DNA from 2 places in the Mycobacterium sp. NGS59 genome. Region 1 is predicted to be linked to the other one. Evidence: riboswitches for the same ligand, from Rfam matches in the RefSeq annotation. Region 1 holds a riboswitch; the other holds the start of a gene.

Evidence for each region. Region 1 has a riboswitch for magnesium ahead of AC5Y46_RS08070 (PPE family protein). Riboswitches for the same ligand answer to the same signal wherever they lie in the genome.
Region 2: it holds a riboswitch for magnesium, as region 1 does, so the genes downstream of both, AC5Y46_RS01730 (Rv1535 family protein) here and AC5Y46_RS08070 (PPE family protein) in region 1, are expected to answer to the same signal.

What each region holds. Positions count from the first base shown of each region.
Region 1 covers NZ_JCALCN010000005.1:48,633-57,217, reverse strand. The annotation lists gene AC5Y46_RS08095 (PPE family protein) at 1-90, opposite strand, end outside; gene AC5Y46_RS08090 (PPE family protein) at 123-1,361, opposite strand; gene AC5Y46_RS08085 (DUF732 domain-containing protein) at 1,691-1,993, opposite strand; gene AC5Y46_RS08080 (PPE family protein) at 2,042-3,412, opposite strand; gene AC5Y46_RS08075 (PPE family protein) at 3,448-4,611, opposite strand; gene AC5Y46_RS08070 (PPE family protein) at 5,141-6,340, opposite strand; M-box (ykoK) riboswitch at 6,698-6,871, opposite strand; gene AC5Y46_RS08065 (PPE family protein) at 7,025-8,194, opposite strand; gene AC5Y46_RS08060 (PPE family protein) at 8,261-8,585, opposite strand, start outside.
Region 2 covers NZ_JCALCN010000001.1:410,983-419,567, reverse strand. The annotation lists gene AC5Y46_RS01740 (PE family protein) at 1-866, shown strand, start outside; gene ileS (isoleucine--tRNA ligase) at 940-4,077, opposite strand; gene AC5Y46_RS01730 (Rv1535 family protein) at 4,370-4,594, opposite strand; M-box (ykoK) riboswitch at 4,853-5,021, opposite strand; gene AC5Y46_RS01725 (NAD(P)H-dependent flavin oxidoreductase) at 5,203-6,324, opposite strand; gene AC5Y46_RS01720 (carboxymuconolactone decarboxylase family protein) at 6,502-7,077, opposite strand; gene AC5Y46_RS01715 (AMP-binding protein) at 7,137-8,585, opposite strand, start outside.

The sequences.
Region 1 (8,585 bases):
GGCCGTGGCGGCCGCGAGCATCGGGCCCGCGCCGGGGCCGGTGTAAATCTGCCAGGAGATGATCTCCGGTGGCCGCACCGCGAAACTCATCAGCTGCGCCTTTCGTGTGCTGAGGTCATCGGTCAGTCCGCCGGTATCACGATGATGGTCGCCGTGGTGGCGACGTCCTCACCGGCGGCAACGCCGCCGGTGATGCTCGAGGCGCCACTACTGGTGGTGCGGATGCTGGCGCCGGCCAGCGCGCGTCCAGCCAGGCTCGCCATGGCCATTTCACCGAACAGGCCGCCCTCGGCCGCAGCGGGGATTGCCGGAAGCGCACCCGCGCTCGCGCCGGGCAGCATCGATGCCATGGTCCGCATCACCGGTGCCGCAGTCACCCAGCCTTGCGGCACCGAGAGCGACCCGACCAGCGTGGACTGCCCCATCGCGCCGGACACGCCCGCCGGCACCGACGCGACGTAGCCGCCGCGCAGCGGCGACAGACCCGCCAGCGGCTTCCCGCCGGAGTTCAGGAGTGAAGCGACCCCGGGCGCATTCTGCGACAGCCCCAGAATCTGCCCGGCGAACAACCACCAGCCGCCGAACAGGACGAACCCGATGATGGGACTGTAGGCGCCGGTGATCGCAGCGAAGAACGGCCGGATCCCGACGGCGAACGGGTAGATCGCTTCGATCACCGAGCCGACGGGGGTCGTCGCCGCCGGAGCGGCTGCCGCCGGACCCACGTCTTGCAGTGCGTTGGGCACCGCGGTCATCAGTTGGGACAATCCCGACTGGATCTCGGAGGCAGCGGCGGCCTCGGATACCGCCGCGGTTTGCCTGGCCGCGCCGGAAGGGTCGGTGGTCTCCGGTGGTTCGGTGAACGGCGTCAACTGCGTAGCGGCCGCCGAGGACGCCGCGTAGGCGTACATGGCGGCGGCGTCCTGCGCCCACATCTCTGCGTACTGCGCTTCGGTGGCGGCGATCGCGGCGGTGTTCTGCCCGAGGATGTTGGTGGCGATCAACGTCATCAGCAGCGCGCGGTTGGCCTCGATGACGGGCGGGGGCACGGTCGCCGCGAACGCGGCCTCGTATGCGCCCGCGGCGAGTTTGGCCTGGGCGCCCGTGTGCTCCGCTTGCGTCGCTGTCGCAGTCATCCACGCGATATACGGCGCGGCCGCCGTCGCCATCGACATAGCTGCCGGCCCGTGCCACGAGCCGACGGCCAACCCGTCGACCGTCGAGCTGTAGGCCGCTGCGCTGGAGTGCAACTCGGCCGCCAATGCGTCCCACGCGGCGGCCGCAGCCAGCATCGGTCCGGATCCTGCCCCCAGATACATTCGTCCAGAGTTGATTTCTGGCGGCAGCGCCCCGAAGTCCATCTATTCCCCTCCGGTCCCTCTGTGCCAGCCATCGTAATCACGGGTTTGCCACTGCGCCGGGGGGCTTGCCGAACTCATACGAAACTCACCAGCTATCCCAATAGCGCTCCGCATGATTCCACGCCTGAAGCAGCAACCGCATGGCCCGGGAGGCATCGAATATCCTCGGTACAACGGCAATTGCCGACCGTATATAGCGGGCAATTCCGGCCGGCGATTCGACGCGTGCGGTTCCTTTTCCGAGTTAATTCGGCGAAGAAATATCCATTGACGCCAGCAAAGCCGCGCCGGGTCTCTTACAGATAGATGTGGGAAATGCCGATTACCGGTCAGCTGCGGACGAGCTGTTGTGGGCAATAGTATCTGGCCGAAATGACGGCGAACTCGGCCGCAGCGTCCAGACTGAAGCCCGGGTTGCGCTTTTTGACGTCATGTACCAGCTCGAAGCCCGACTCCCCGTTGTTCAAGCAGGTGCACACCGCTTGGGCGGACCCGATCACCTGTCCGGGATTGCTGTAGCCGATGTCGGCGTCACGCAACGCGCCCAGGAAGCCCGCGTCGTCGCCTGGATCGCCGTATGCCGGTGCAGCAAGGCCGATCATGAGGCATGCCAGCACCGGCGCCATCACCATTCGCGACACGAGTTCTCCTCTTCGTCAGCCTGACCGGGCGTTCGGCGGTCAGAGTTTGGCTCTGTCACCATTCGTCAGATGCACGGCATGGATGCCGGGCATTTTCGCCAGATGTTCCAGAAGGCTGTCCAGACCCTCCTTGTCCACGGTGTGGTGCTGGACGCTGTCCGGACGCTCGGAGATCCGCGCAACCATGCGCCTGAGCATCTCCGGCGATTTCAGATCGTCTGTGACCGGCTTGAGGCGACTGCGCGCACTCGTCGCCGGACGCAAAGCGCCGGCGCCCCAGGCGCTTCCGGCCATACCCGCCGCCGACATCGAACTCAACAAGGTGCCCTGCCCGAGTTCGGCGGCCGGCACAGCTTGCGGTCCGGCGGCAGACAGAGCCGCGGCAACCGTTCTGATGGCCGGGGTGTTGGCGGTCCAACTGGGCGGCACCGTCAGCGCTCCCACCAGGGTGCCGCGTCCGAAATTGGCTGTAGCGCTAGGAGATATGCCGCCGGTGAGCCAGCCGCGACCCCAGTGCGGCGTCAAGCCGCCGCCCAGCGCGTCCTTGGGCAGTTCGCCGAGTGCGGACGCCGACTTCGGGCCGAATTTGAGGAACTGCGATGCCGGAAAGTTGGCCAGCAACCCCACGTTGTTGAACTGGGTGCTGAAACTCAGCGGAACCTTCACCGCGGAGTACAGCGTCGTGAAAGTCGATGCGCCACTTGACCCGAAGAGGCCGTTGAGCAGTCCGGTGACCGTGGTGGTGTAGTCGGTGCTGAGGTCGGCCAGCACTTCCAGGATCCCCGATACCGGATTACCGGCCGACAGGATCGTTTGCGCGGCCGTGCCTGCCGAGGTACCCGCGGCCCGCCCGGTCGCCGCGGCCTGGTTCGCCAGCCCCGACGCGTCGACTATCTGCGGTGGCTCGACGAACGGGGTCACTTCGCTCGCTGTCGCGGACGAGGCCGCATAGCCGTCCATCGCGACGGCGTCCTGTGCCCACATGTCGCCGTACTGCGCCTCGGCCGCGGCGATCGCCGCGGTGTTCTGCCCGAATATGTTCGTCGCCACCAGCGAGGCGAGTTGACTGCGGTTGGCGGTGATCTCGGCCGGCGGCACGTGTCCGGCGAAGGCCGTCTCGTAGGCGGCGACGGCGGCGTTGGCCTGGCGCGCGGCCTGGGCGGCCTGGGCGGCGGTGCCGCTCATCCAGGTCACATACGGTGTCGCCGCGGCGGCCATGGCCACCGACGACGGGCCCACCCAGGGACCGCTGGTCAGATTCGCGATCACCGCCGCATACGACGCGGCGGTGGCCTGCAGGTCGGCGGCCAGGCCGTCCCAGGCGGCCGCGGCGGCGAGCAGGGGTCCCGATCCCGGCCCGGTGTACATGCGGCCCGAATTGACCTCCGGCGGAAACGCTGCGTAGAACATCCCCGGTCACCCCCTGCCTGGAAGCTGCATCGAAATCAGTCCTCGAGCGGCGGGAGCACGAAGATCATGGCTGCCGCCGGGTCGGCCTCCGCGATGACACCGTCCAGCGACGTCGCCACGGCAGCACTGCCGCCGCGCGAGCCGCTGATCGCAGCCGCGAGCCCGCGCCCGGCAAGGCTGGACAGGGCCATCTGTCCGAACACGCCGGCCTCCGCGGCCGGCGCGGCGGCGGGTACTGCGGTCAAGGTGCTGGACAGTGCTGCGGTAACGGCTCTCATCGCCGGTGCCGCCGTCGTCCAGCCCTGGGGCACCGACATGCCGCCCACCAGGGCCGCGCGGCCCATGGTGGCCGCGGCCGGGCTTGCTGCCGACGACAGATGCGGACTGATCGACTCTGCGATCGGTGCCAGTGCGCCGGTGACTGGTTGTGCCGGTGCGAAGAAGGATTGCAGTCCCTGCACGTTCTGCGCGGAGGCGTAGAGCTGACCGAATGACAAGAACGGGCCACCCGGAATGGAAGTCCAGCCCTGCAGCGAGAACGGGCCGGTGAGGGTCCCCATGATGGTGTTCCAGTTCGCCAGATCGTCACCGAGCGCCGCGGGCAGCGACACCGCGGCCGCGGAGTTACCGGTGATCTGAGCGGTCGTCGCCGCCTGCGCCGCGGTGCCCGACGCGTTGGTGGTTTGCGGCGGCTCGGTGAACGGTGTCAATTGGCTGGCGGCAACCGACGTGGCGGCGTAGTCGTACATGGCCATGGCGTCCTGGGCCCACATCTGCAGATAGTGGGCTTCGGTCGCGGCGATGGCGGGGGTGTTCTGTCCGAAGATATTGGTGGCGATCAGAACCGACAGCTGCGCGCGGTTGGCGGCGATCACCGGGGGCGGAACGGTTGCCACAAAAGCGGTTTCGTATGCCGAGGCGGCGGCGTTGGCTTGTGCGGACGCCTCCCCGGCGCGGACGGCGGTGGCGTGGATCCATGACACGAAGGGTCCGGCCGCGGCGGCCATCGCCATCGCCGTCGGGCCCTGCCACGACCCGACGACCAATCCGTCGATCACCGATGCGTAATTGACTGCGGTGGTGTGCAATTCGGCACCCAGCTCGTCCCAGGCCAGTGCCGCTGCCAGCATCGGACCGGCGCCGGGACCGGTGTACATGCGCCCGGAGTTGATCTCGGGCGGCAGCGCTCCGTAGTCCATGCGTAGCACCCCCGTATGTCTTGCCGGCTGTGTTCGTGTCGGTGCGCTGCAGCGTCGCCGCGCCGGTAAGGGTTCGACCCCGTGAAATTCGCTTCAGGCTTGGGCCTGGCAAAAGATATGCTCACGGAGAGTTATTTTCGCGGCGTTCCGCTGACGTAATCGCGAGGTAAACGAGGGATCTCCGCGCCGCCTGACTGGTTGTGAACTCACCGCAACGTTTGTTAACCGGCAAATACAAAGTCTGCGACGGAACCAATTTTTACCGGGATAAATGCACCGAATGTGTGCACGGAAATCAAGAAACGTCGACGACCACGAAAATCCGTTTAGACGAGATCGGTTCGAGCGTCGTGCTCTGCATTCGGCGTCAACGCCGCCGATCACATCAAGGCAGTCGTGATCGCTCGGTTTCACCGGTGAAGTGATGGTGGTCACTGCCCTGACGCGCCGGCACGCCGAAGGCAACGACAACGGCAAACCACCGTTTGCTGGGAAGGGCGCTACGGGTCGAGGTAGCGCCCGCGCCGCGTCATCCCGCAGCCGGCGAGCGGGCCACCACGGTGGGCCGGAACCCGTACTGTGGGACGGCCCGACCGAAGGACTGGCCCGCGACGTTGCCCAGCGGAACCCCGGGCATACCTGGGGTGCCTGCCGGCGGTGGGGCGATCATGGGCGTCCCCCCGAGAGCCGAATGCAGCGGGCCGGCCACCGGAGCGGTCGCGGTCCACCCTGGCGGCACCGAGAGCCTGCCTATGCTGCCGGCATTGCCGGCCGCCGCCGTGGCCATCGGGCTGATCCCGCGTACGGATTCGAGCGATGCAGTCTCACCGACCGCCGCAGGAAAGACGTCCGCGGCGGTGCCGGCCACGTCGGACATCGCCGAGGCACCGAACAAGCTCGACAGGGTCCCGACGGTGGAGCCCGGCGTGAAAATGCCCGTCGACGTGATCGTGTTCCAGATGTTGGCGTTGGGACCCCACACCTCCAGAAGGTCGCCCCAGCTCGAGGACCCGGTTCCGGTCAGCAGCGTGTTCGCGACGTCCGACAAGCCCGCACCGCCGTCGGCGCCGGACAGTCCCTGCAGTGCGCCCGGTACGGCAGACATCAGCTGTGAGAGCGTGCTGTGCGCTGAGACGGCTGACCCGCCGACCGCTTGGTCGACCGCCGCGGCCTGCGCCGCGAGTCCGCTGGCGCTGGTGGCCTGCTGGGGTTCGACGAACGGGCTCAGCTCGGTGGCTGCCGCCGCCGAGGCTGCGTAGCCGTACATCGCGGCGGCATCCTGCGCCCACATCTCGAGGTAGAGGGCTTCGGTCGCGGCGATCGCGGGAGTGTTCTGACCGATGACGTTCGTGGCGATCAGTGCCGCCAGCTGAGCCCGGTTGGCCGCGATCAGCGGTGGGGGCACGGTGGCGGCGAATGCTGCTTCGTAGGCCGCCATCGCGGCTTCGGCTTGCGCGGCGGTCTGCTCGGCCTGCGCCGCGGCGGAGCTCAACCAGGCCACGTACGGCATTGCCGCGGCGGCCATCGATGCCGATGCCGGGCCGAACCATTCTTCCCCGGTCAGCGCGGACAGCACCGCGTCATAGGCCAGCGCGGTGGCACGCAGCTCAGCAGCCAACCCGTTCCACGCCGACGCAGCAGCCAGCATCGGCGCCGACCCGGCCCCGGCATACATGCGCGCGGAATTCACTTCGGGCGGCAACGCGGCAAAATCCAGTGCGGCGGTCATCGGTGCCTCCTCGGCCGGTCGAGGGACGCCCGGGCGCGGTGACGGCACCGGGCGACCCGAGATGTCGATTAACGGGGCCGACTCGGGTCGCCGAAATAGCAATTCTGCGGTTATTTCCGCGCGCACCAATTAAGCGCATCGCAAAGACGGCGAGCGCTCGTCGCGTTTATCGGAAACAGCGATCAGATTGCGAAAACAATGCCCGGGTCGGATCGAAACGAAATGGTCTTCGATCTCGGATAGGGACTATCGTCGGGACTCACTCCGCTCTCACCTCCTCTGGGTCGTGGCATGCGGGGATGCCGGGCGCACGACACGCAGGGATGAGGTCCGGCGGGCAGACGAGCCCAGCCGGACCAAGCACCCCTCTCGACAGAGCTTTGGCACCACACGGCGTATCCAGCGGAAACGCTGGAAGCCACTTGGGCTCAACCCTTAAGCCGGGAAGAGCTGTCCTGACCCTGGGCGTCTTTCGACGTTCGAGGTCAGTGGCCTGTGTCCGTGCAGACGCCTCACCTAGCGAGGTGCATGCGAAAGCCATAGTGGCACTCCAAGCGCGTCGAGTCAACTCAAAACTCCGGGCATTGTGCAATTCGGCTGAGGAATTCCATACCCCGCCCGAATATGGCTTACGGGTACCCGAATATGCCGGGACTCGGGATGCCGTCGTCGGCGAAAAAATCGTTATCCGGCGGCCGGTGGACGCGGCATTATCGTCAGCTTCGCGCCGTAGCGGGGTCCGTTGCCGTAGTGGCGTGCGTAGGGACTGGCTACCGGCATGCCCGGCATGCCGGGGACGCCGGTTGCGGCCGCGGCAGCCGTGCCGGACGGGCCGGGCACTGACCCGATGCCGCTGCGATTGCCGGCCTCGACGGCCGAAGTCCAACTCGGTGGCACCGACAGCCGCCCGACCAACGACGCCTGGTTGGCTCCGGCCGCGACGCTGCCCGTAGCCGATCGGGCGACCGTCGCGCTCGACCAGGTCGCGTTGCCGGCATCGGGACCCGCCGGCGGGATCGAGTTGGCCGCCTCTTGGGCCAGTGTCACCGCGTTGACGTCTGCTATCGCGTCGGTGACCACGGGCACGAGCAGAGCCGGCGCCGGGTAGCCGGCTGAGAAGATCCCGTTGAACAGAGTGGAGTTGAGGAAGATCCCGTAGGGATTCCCATCGTTGCCGTCCAGGAAGTTCAGGACGTCGACGAGTAGGCCCGACTGGGGAAGGATGTCCAGGGGTGCGGCCGGCGCGGCGAGTTCCTGCAGCAGTTGGCCAACGGGATCGTTCGCCGCGGCTCGGGCCACCGCGACGGCCTGGTCGGCCGGTCCCGACGGGCTGGTGGTCTCGTCGGGTGCGCCGAACGGTGTGAGCACGGCAGCGGCTGCGGCGCTGGCGGCGTAGCCGTACATCGCCGTGGCGTCCTGTGCCCACATCTCGGCGTATTCCGCCTCGGTGGCCGCGATCGCCGGCGCGTTGATGCCCAGAAAGTTGGTGGCGACCAGTGCGATCAGGCGCGCCCGGTTGGCCGCCACGACGCCCGGTGGCACCGTCAAGGCGAATGCCGTCTCGAACGCGGCCGCTGCCGCCGCGGCCTGACTGGCCGTCTGCGCGGCCCGCCACCCGGTCACGCTCATCCAGGTCAGATAGGGCGCGACCGCGGCCGCCATCGTCGCGGCAGTCGGGCCCAGCCAGCCTTCGCTGATCAAGCCCGAGACCACCGACTCGTATGCTGTTGCGCTGGAATGCAGTTCGGCGGCAATCGCGTCCCAGGCCTGCATCGCGGCCAGCATCGGCGCCGAGCCGGGCCCGGTGTACATACGTAGAGAGTTGACTTCAGGTGGGAGTGCTCCGAAATCCAATACCGGCACCTCCTTCGACCAACCGTTGGACGACTGTCGGTCCAACTTCGCGGTTGCTCCCTCCTGTCATCCAGCAGCCGGCGGGCGCCCCATGATCGTCGGCCGGAATCCGTACCGCGGCGGATTACCGAAGTTGTTGCCGTACATGCCCCCGATCGGCACACCGGGTACTCCGGGCATGCCCGCCGCGGCCTCGGGAGCGACCGCATTGCTCGTCCAGCCCCCGCCCGGGTCGGCGGTGCCGGCGTAATTGGCCACGGCGGTCGCGGCCGTCCAGGTTTGCGGAACGGACAAACGACCCACCACTGCCGACTGATTGGTCGCCGCCGTCACCCCGGCGCCGGTGGTCATCGACACCGTCGCGGCGTCGGTCAACGGCGGAAGGCTGATG
Region 2 (8,585 bases), on a different contig from region 1:
CGTACTCGGTCGGCACGAACATCAATCCGTTGACGGTTGGATTGAACCAGCTCGGCGCTTTGGAATTGGGGGCGGCCTTCTTCGGATTCCCGATCGCGTTGGGCATTGACTTCATCGGTTCGCCGATCACGACGGGCAGCGCGGTCGTCTCCGTCGCCTCGGCGTTCGGCAGTGCGGTGCAGAGCGGGGACGGTTTCGGGGCTCTCGTCGCGGTCTTGACGGCTCCGGCGGTCGTGACCGATGGCTTCCTGAATGGTCAGGTCTCCTTCGGTTTGGGCCTACCGGGTGTGACCCTGCCGCTGGGCGTCGGCCCGCTCCCCGGCGTTACCGTGCCGCTGACGGCGCAGATCCCGCTCGGCGGAATCCTCACGCCACTGTCCACGACGACGCTGGTGGTGAACCCGCTGGCAAGCCCGACCCCGTTGTTGTCCATCCCGCTGGGCGGCACCCCCACCGGCGGAATCCTGCCGGGCTTGTTGCTCTACGCGCCACAGCAGTTGGCCGAGGCGATAGGTGCGCCGCCGATGCTCGGCCCGCTGGTTCCGTTGCCGGAGGTAGTGCTGCCGGGCATCGGCTCACTGCCGAACCTGAGCGGTGTGACGAACGGGCTGCGCGACGTGCTCGGCGGGCTGGGCAGCGGCCTGCCCGACTTGGGCGGTTTGCTGGGCGGATTGGGCAACCTGGGCGGCTTGTTGGGCGGCTTGCCGGATCTGGGAGGTCTGCTGGGCGGGCTAGGCGGTCTGGGTCTGCCGGGGTTGCCGGGCTTGCCGACTCTGCCCGGTTTGCCGGGTCTGCCGGGTCTGCCGGGTCTGCTGCCGGGGCTGGGCGGCGGCTCCACTCCGCCCCTCCTAGGCGGCCTGCTGTAGTCACCATTTCCGGCGCGAACAGACGCAAAGGCCCCCATTTCCGGTCGGAAATGGGGGCCTTTGCGTCTGCTCGTCACACTTTGGCGATGCCGACCCGCACCCCGTCGCCGATCTCCGCGGCCTCGTCCGGTTCGCCGAATTCGAAAGTGGTGGCCAGGATTTCGCCCGCGATCAGGTCGCGGTGCGTACGCGCCCACGCTTCGCGCTCGGCGGGCACGGCAATCACCACGTTGATCCGGTCGGACACCTCCAGGCCGGTCGACTTCCGCAGCTCCTGCAGTTCGCGGATGCGGTCCTTGGCCCAGCCTTCGGCTTCCAATTCCGGGGTCACCGTCCCGTCCAGCACCACCAGTCCGGCCCCACCAGGCAGCGCGGCGGTGAACTCGGGGTCGGCGGCGACCAGTCGCGAGCTGTACTCGTCGGGCTGCAGCACCGCCGGCCCCGCTGTCAGGGTGCCGTCGGGGTTGACGACGCCGTCGCCGGACTTGACGGCTTTGATCGCCGCCTGCACGTCTTTGCCCAGCCGCGGTCCGGCGACGCGGGCATTGACGGTGAGTTCGAACCGCCCGTAGGTGTCGATCGCGTCGGTCAGTTCGACGTGCTTGACGTTGAGTTCGTCGCCGATCAGATCGGCGAAGGGCCGCAGGCTGTCCGGATTCTCCACCGCCACAGTTAGTTTCGGCAACGGCAGCCGTACCCGGAGCTTCTTGGCCTTGCGCAGCGAGGATGCCGCCGAGCACACCTCACGCACCTGATCCATCGCGGCTACCAACTCGGGGTCGGCCGGCAGTTCTGACGACTGCGGCCAATCCGTCAAATGCACCGAACGCCCACCGGTCAGACCCCGCCAGATCATCTCGGTCACCAACGGCAGCAGTGGCGCGGCCAGCCGCGCGGTGACCTCCAGCCCGGTGTGCAGGGTGTCGATCGCGTCGGCGTCCTCCACCCAGAACCGCGAACGTGACCGTCGCACATACCAATTCGTCAACGCCTCGGTGAACTGGCGTAGCTGTTCGCAGGCCCCGGAGATGTCGCAGACATCCAGCGCGTCGGTCAGGTCGTCGCGCAGCACCGCCAGCTTGGCCAGGATGTAACGGTCCAGCACATTCGTCGAATCGGTGCGCCAGGTACCGACTTTCGGCGCATAGAGCGCCAAAAAGCTGTAGGCGTTCCAGAACGGCAGCAGCACCTGCCGCACCCCGTCGCGGATGCCCTGCTCGGTGACGATCAGGTTGCCGCCCCGCAAGATCGGCGACGCCATCAAAAACCAGCGCATAGCATCGGAGCCGTCGCGGTCGAACACCTCGGTGACATCTGGGTAGTTGCGCAGCGACTTGCTCATCTTCTGGCCGTCGGAGCCCAGCACGATCCCGTGTGCCACACAGGTTTTGAACGACGGCCGGTCGAACAGCGCGGTGGCCAGCACGTGCAGGGTGTAGAACCAGCCGCGGGTCTGGCCGATGTACTCGACGATGAAGTCGCCCGGATAGTGGGCTTCCCCCTCTCCCGCCGCCCCGCCCAAGAACCACTCCTGGTTCTCGAACGGGTAGTGCACCTGGGCATATGGCATCGAGCCCGAGTCGAACCACACGTCGAGTACGTCCGCGATCCGGCGCATCGTGCTGTTGCCCGTCGGGTCGTCGGGGTTGGGCCGGGTGAGTTCGTCGATGTAAGGCCGGTGCAGGTTGTCCGGACGCACCCCGAAGTCACGCTCCAGCTCGTCGAGGCTGCCGTAGACATCGATTCTCGGATAAGCGGGATCATCGGACTTCCACACCGGAATCGGCGTGCCCCAGTAGCGGTTTCGCGAGATCGACCAGTCCCGGGCACCCTGCAGCCACTTGCCGAACTGGCCGTCCTTGACGTGCTCGGGATACCAGGTGATCTGCTGGTTGAGCTCGACCATGCGGTCGCGGAACTGGGTGACCCGCACGAACCACGACGACACCGCCCGGTAGATCAACGGGTTTCGGCAGCGCCAGCAGTGTGGGTACGGGTGCTCGTAGGTCTCGTGGCGCAGCAGCACCGCACCGTTCTCGGCGGCGGGTCCGCCGCCGGCCTTCAGGTCGCGGATGATCTGTGGGTTGGCTTCGAAGACGTGCTGTCCCTGGTAATCCGGGACGGTGGCGTCGAAGCGGCCCTTGGCGTCGACGGGGGTGACGGGCACGATGCCGACGGGGTCGGTCGTCGCCATGTCGTCCTCGCCGTAGGCCGGCGCCATGTGCACCAGGCCGGTGCCGTCCTCGGTGGTGACGAAGTCGGCGGACAGGACCTGAAAAGCGTTGTGCGAGTCGGTGAAATAAGGGAACGGCGGCAGGTAGCGGATGCCCAGCAACTCAGCGCCGGGGTACGTCCCCAGCACCTCGGGCTCCTCCCCCAACTCGCGCGCGTACGCGGCCAGCCGCGCCTCGGCCAGCACGAAACGCCGGTCGCCGGCCTGCACCTGCACATAGCTCACGTCGGGATTGACCGCGACGGCGAGGTTCGACGGCAGCGTCCACGGGGTCGTCGTCCAGATCAGCAGATACGCGCCATCCAGCGGACCGCCCGTCACCTTGAATCCCACCGTCAGGGCGGGGTCCTGGCGGCTCTGGTAGACGTCGTCGTCCATCCGCAGTTCGTGGTTGGACAAAGGTGTTTCGTCGCGCCAGCAGTACGGCAACACCCGGTAGCCCTCATAGGCCAGGCCCTTGTCCCACAGTTGTTTGAACGCCCAGATCACCGACTCCATATAGGACAGATCCAGTGTCTTGTAGTCATTGTCGAAGTCGACCCAGCGGGCCTGACGGGTGACGTACTGCTGCCATTCGTCGGTGTAACGCAACACCGAGGCGCGGCACGCGTCGTTGAACGCGGCGATGCCCATCGAGTCGATCTGCGACTTGTCGGTGATACCCAGCTGCCGCTCGACCTCCAGTTCCGCGGGCAAACCGTGGGTGTCCCAACCGAATCGGCGCTCCACCTTGTCCCCGCGCATGGTGCGGTAGCGCGGCACGATGTCCTTGACGTAGCCGGTCAGCAGATGCCCGTAGTGCGGCAGCCCGTTGGCGAACGGCGGACCGTCGTAGAAGACGTATTCGGTTGCACCGTCCCGGTTGGCGATGCTGGCGCGAAAGGTGTCGTCGCGGAACCAGTAGTCGAGCACCTCGAGTTCGAGTGCCGGAAAATCGGGCGCCCCGCTGGCCAGCTTCGGGTAAGCCTGGTCGGTCACGTGCGTCGTCTCCCTGTAGCCACCTTCAGGCCGGGGACGACGATGCGCGGATGCGCAAGCGCCGCGGTACCACCCCGCTTGCCACGCTCACGCGTGACCGCTCGAAAGGCTGTGACGGGCCTACCCGTTCGGTTCTACTGGGCCGCACTGGCTGTTCTTCCGAAAGCTCCCCGGTGATGGCCGGATCGACGCCAACAAGAAATTCTAATGGACTCCGAGGAGCTAGCTCACCGCAGGACGCACCCGCAGTCGGCTAGCCCCTCGGAGTCCAGAGTTGCTCGCTGTCCATGCGTTACGCCTGCACCTCGAGAACGCCGATGCGCCACAGCGCGGCGTACATGTGCCGCAGCGGAACGCTGAGCAGGCGGGCGGCGCCGTCGACCAGCGGGTCGCTGCCGGCTGCGCCGATCCGGCTTGCCGCCTTCTTGGGCGCCGGGGCAGCGGGTACGTCGCGCACCACGTGCAGCCGAGGGGCAGCGGGGATGGTTACAACTTCGTCATACAGAGCGCTGGTCATGATCGCCTCCTAGCGGATAGCCAACGATTACAGGTGGACCTCAAGGAATTCTTGGTAGATCCCGTCCCGCAACGGCTCCGATCTAGTGGCGTCTCAGCCGAGAACGCCGCACCGAAGATCGGTCAGGGACGAAATCACGCCCGGATATCGACCCGGACTGCCACTGGAACTCATGCGTCCCTCACCTCCTCTCGGTCACGACAAACACTGTTGTCAGTGTGCACACAAAGGAGAACAGAATCCGGCAAATGCCGGAAAACCGCACCCCTCTCGTCAGAGCTTTGGCACTACCCGACGTGTCCGATAACCGGAAGCCACCTGGGCTCAACCCTTAAGCCGGGAAGAGCTGTCCTGACCCGGGGCGTCTTTCGACGTTCGGGGTCAGTGGCCTATGTTCGTGTAGCCGCCTCACCTAACGAGGTGCTTGCCCGACCGATCATGCACCACTCGGCCCGCCCGGTCAACGCGCCCCACCGTCCGTGTCGCAATCTTTCATGCAGTGCTACGTGCAGATGTGGGCACGATCACACTCTTTTCGCCGAGCGTGTTGCTACTGCGAAAATTCGCAAGGTTTTTCGCAGTGGCTGCACGCTCGACGACGGCACGGGTCAATCGGTCAAACCGTCCAACCGGCCGATGGTGTCGATGTACTCCTCGACCATGTCCAGCACCACCGCCCGCGTCGGCCGCACCCGGTCCAGCGAGCCGACCACCTGGCCGACGAAGTAGGTGGCCAGCTCCCGGGCCTTCGCGCCGGGATGAGCCGCGGCCTGGTTGATCCGCACCTGCGAGTCGGTGACCAGCGCGGTCTGCAGCGGCATACCCAGCGGGTCGGGGGTGTCGGGGCGCTCCCATTCGTCGGTCCACGAGGTGCGCAGCATCCGCGCCGGCTTCCCGGTCAACGACCGGGAACGCACCGTGTCCGACGAGCTCGCCGCCAGAAACTTGTCCTTGACCACCGGCGCGGTCTCGGCCTCCTCGGTGGTCAGCCACACCGATCCGCACCACACCCCTTCGGCGCCCAGGGCCAGCGCCGCAGCGATCTGGCGCCCTCGGGCGATCCCGCCGGCGGCCAGTACCGGCGTCGGCGCCACCGCATCGACCACTTCGGGCACCAGCACCATGGTGGCCACGTCACCGGTGTGACCGCCCGCCTCGGTGCCCTGCGCGACGATCAGGTCTACACCGGCTGCGGCGTGCCGGCGGGCATGTTCGGTGGTTCCGGCCAGGGCGGCGACCAGCACGTCATGGCTGTGAGCCCGCTCGACCAGGTCGTGCGGCGGAGGTCCGAGCGCGCTGGCGATCAACCGGATGTCGTGGGCGAACGCCACCTCCAGCAGCGGTTCGTAGCCTCGTGGCGAGATGTTGAGTCCGCCCCGGATCGCCTCTTCGGTATCGGCGTGCTGCCCTACCCCGTAGCGGGTCAGCAACTCGTCGACGAACGCGCGGTGCTCCTCGGGGAGTAGGTCCTGGGCCTGGCGTGCGTTGATACCGCCGGTGTCGGCGCCGACGTATTTTGGCGGCAACAGCAGATCCACCCCGTAGGGCTTGCCGCCGGTCTGCTCCTCGATCCAGGTCAGCTCACTGTCGAGGCGTTTCGGGCTATGCGCGGTGGCGCCGAGGACCCCGAATCCCCCCGCATTGGTCACCGCGGCGACCACGTCCCGGCAGTGGCTGAACGCGCAGATCGGAAACTCAACGCCGAGCATCTCGGCGACCCTGGTTCGCATGCCGCCAAAGCTACGCCGCCGCGGACCGGGACCGTTCGCCGAGCGTCACGCTAGCGTGACTGCGGACGCCGAACGTCACGCTGGCGTGACGCTCGGCGCGGGCGGGTAGGGCGCCACGCCGTCGGGCGGCTAGGGCGCCACGCGGTCGGGCGGCTAGGGCGCCACGCCGTCGGGCGGCTAGGGCGCCACGCCGTCGGGTGGCCAACTGGCCACGCCGTCCTCCAGCGGGACCTGCAGACTCTGCAAGATCGAAGCCACCATCCGCCACGCCCCGATCGCGGTCACCAGCTCGATGAGAATTGTTGTGTCGCCGGCAAATTCGCTTTCACAAGCCGACCAGCTGGCCGCGCTCAGCGCACCGTCGCGCACGATGTCGTCGGTGGCCGCGAGCACGGCACGCTCGCTGGGCCCGAACCCTTCGTAGGCCTGCCAATCCCGAACTCCGAGCAGGTCGTCGACCGACACCCCCAGCCGCGAGGCGACCCGCCAGTGCTGGGTCCACTCGTAGTCGCATCCGGTGAGCCAGCCGATCCGCATGATCGCCAATTCGCGCAGGCGGTGGTCCAGGGCACCGTGCCACAGCAGCGTGGCGAGCATGTCGTTGAAGACCCGCGCCAGCCGCGGATGGTTCAGCAGCGTCTGGAAGATGCTGAGTTCGGCCATGTAGTCCGGGACGCCCGCCTCGTCGGCAGCGGCCCTGGCCTCGTCGACGGGCAGCAGCGGTATGCGGGCCGGTTTGCTGGCTTGGGTCATGGTGTGAGCGCTCCCGGGTGACGACGCCGTCGAATCCTCCGCAATGGTAGCCAGACGGGTCAGGCGTCCAACCGGGCGAAGGCCTGTTCCCGGTAGAGCTCGACGGATTGTTGCCGCCGAATCTTGCCGCTGGTGGTGATCGGAATCGACCCCGGCGACACCATCACCAGATCCGCCACGCTCAGCCCGTGCGCGTCGAAGATCGCGGCGCTGATATCACGCTTCACGCCGTCGAGCCGCTCGCTCAGTTCGGCATGGGACTCGTCGTTCTTCTTCTTGACCTCGACGATGGCGACCAGCTTCTCGGTGCCGTCGAACGGAAACGCGATCGCCGCGCACCGGCCGGGGTTGATGGCCTGGACCGTCGCCTCGATGTCGTCGGGAGAATGGTTGCGGCCGTAGACGATCAACAGATCCTTGATGCGGCCGACGATGAAAAGTTCACCGTCGGAGAAGAATCCGGAGTCTCCGGTCCGCAGCCACGGCCCCTGCGGGGTGCCCGGCGACGGGTCGACGATCTGCGCGCCGAACGTGCGGGCACTGTCTTCGGGCTTCTGCCAATAGCCCGACGCGATGTTGCCACCGTGCACCCAGATTTCGCCGACGGTTCCTTCCGGGCACTCCAGGCCGGTGTCGGCATCGACGATGCGCACCGAAAGCGACTGCGGGGCACCGTAACTGACCAAGGCTGTGCCGGTGCCGTTCTCGACGCGCACCGCCTGGCCGTCGGGCAGCTTCTTGGCGTCGAACTCGACGATCTCCGGCGGGTCGCCCACCTTGCGGGTCGCGATGTACACCACCGCTTCGGCCATCCCGTAGGCGGGCCGTAATGCTTTGGCCGGGAAGCCGAATGGGGCGAACCGATCGGCGAATCGCTTGAGTGTGGCGGGCTGCACCCGCTCGCTGCCGTTGAGGATGGTGTGCACACCGCTGAGGTCACGCCCGGCCAGGTCCTCGTCGGACGTCTTGCGCACAGCGATGTCGAACGCGAAATTCGGCCCGGCCGAGATCGTGTTGCCGTAGCGGGCCAACAACTGCGTCCAGCGCGCGGGGCGCTGCAAGAATCCCACCGGACTGGTCAGCACGGTGTGCCTGCCGGCCAGGATCGGCATGATGGCGCCGAGCAGCAAGCCCATGTCGTGGTAGAGCGGCAGCCACGACACGACGGTGAGGTCTGCCGGCGGCGCGCCTCCCTCGTTGACGAAGAAGTCGGCCATGATCTGGCCGAAGTTCGCGGCGACGTTGTCGTTGGAGACCGTGACGCCGGCGGGTGTGCGGGTGGAGCCCGAGGTGTACTGCAGATACGACGTCGCCGCTCCCTGGTCACCGGTGCTGCGCGCCGGCCGCGACGACGGCGGGCGGGAATCCAGATCCAGCAGGTCGACTTCGACGATCGCCGGCGCGTTCTGCCCGACGTGCGGGTCGACGCTCTCCTTGACGTTGGCCACGGCCGCCGACGTCGTGAGGATGACCGCGGGCGCGGTGTCGGCGAGCACCGCCGTGGTCCG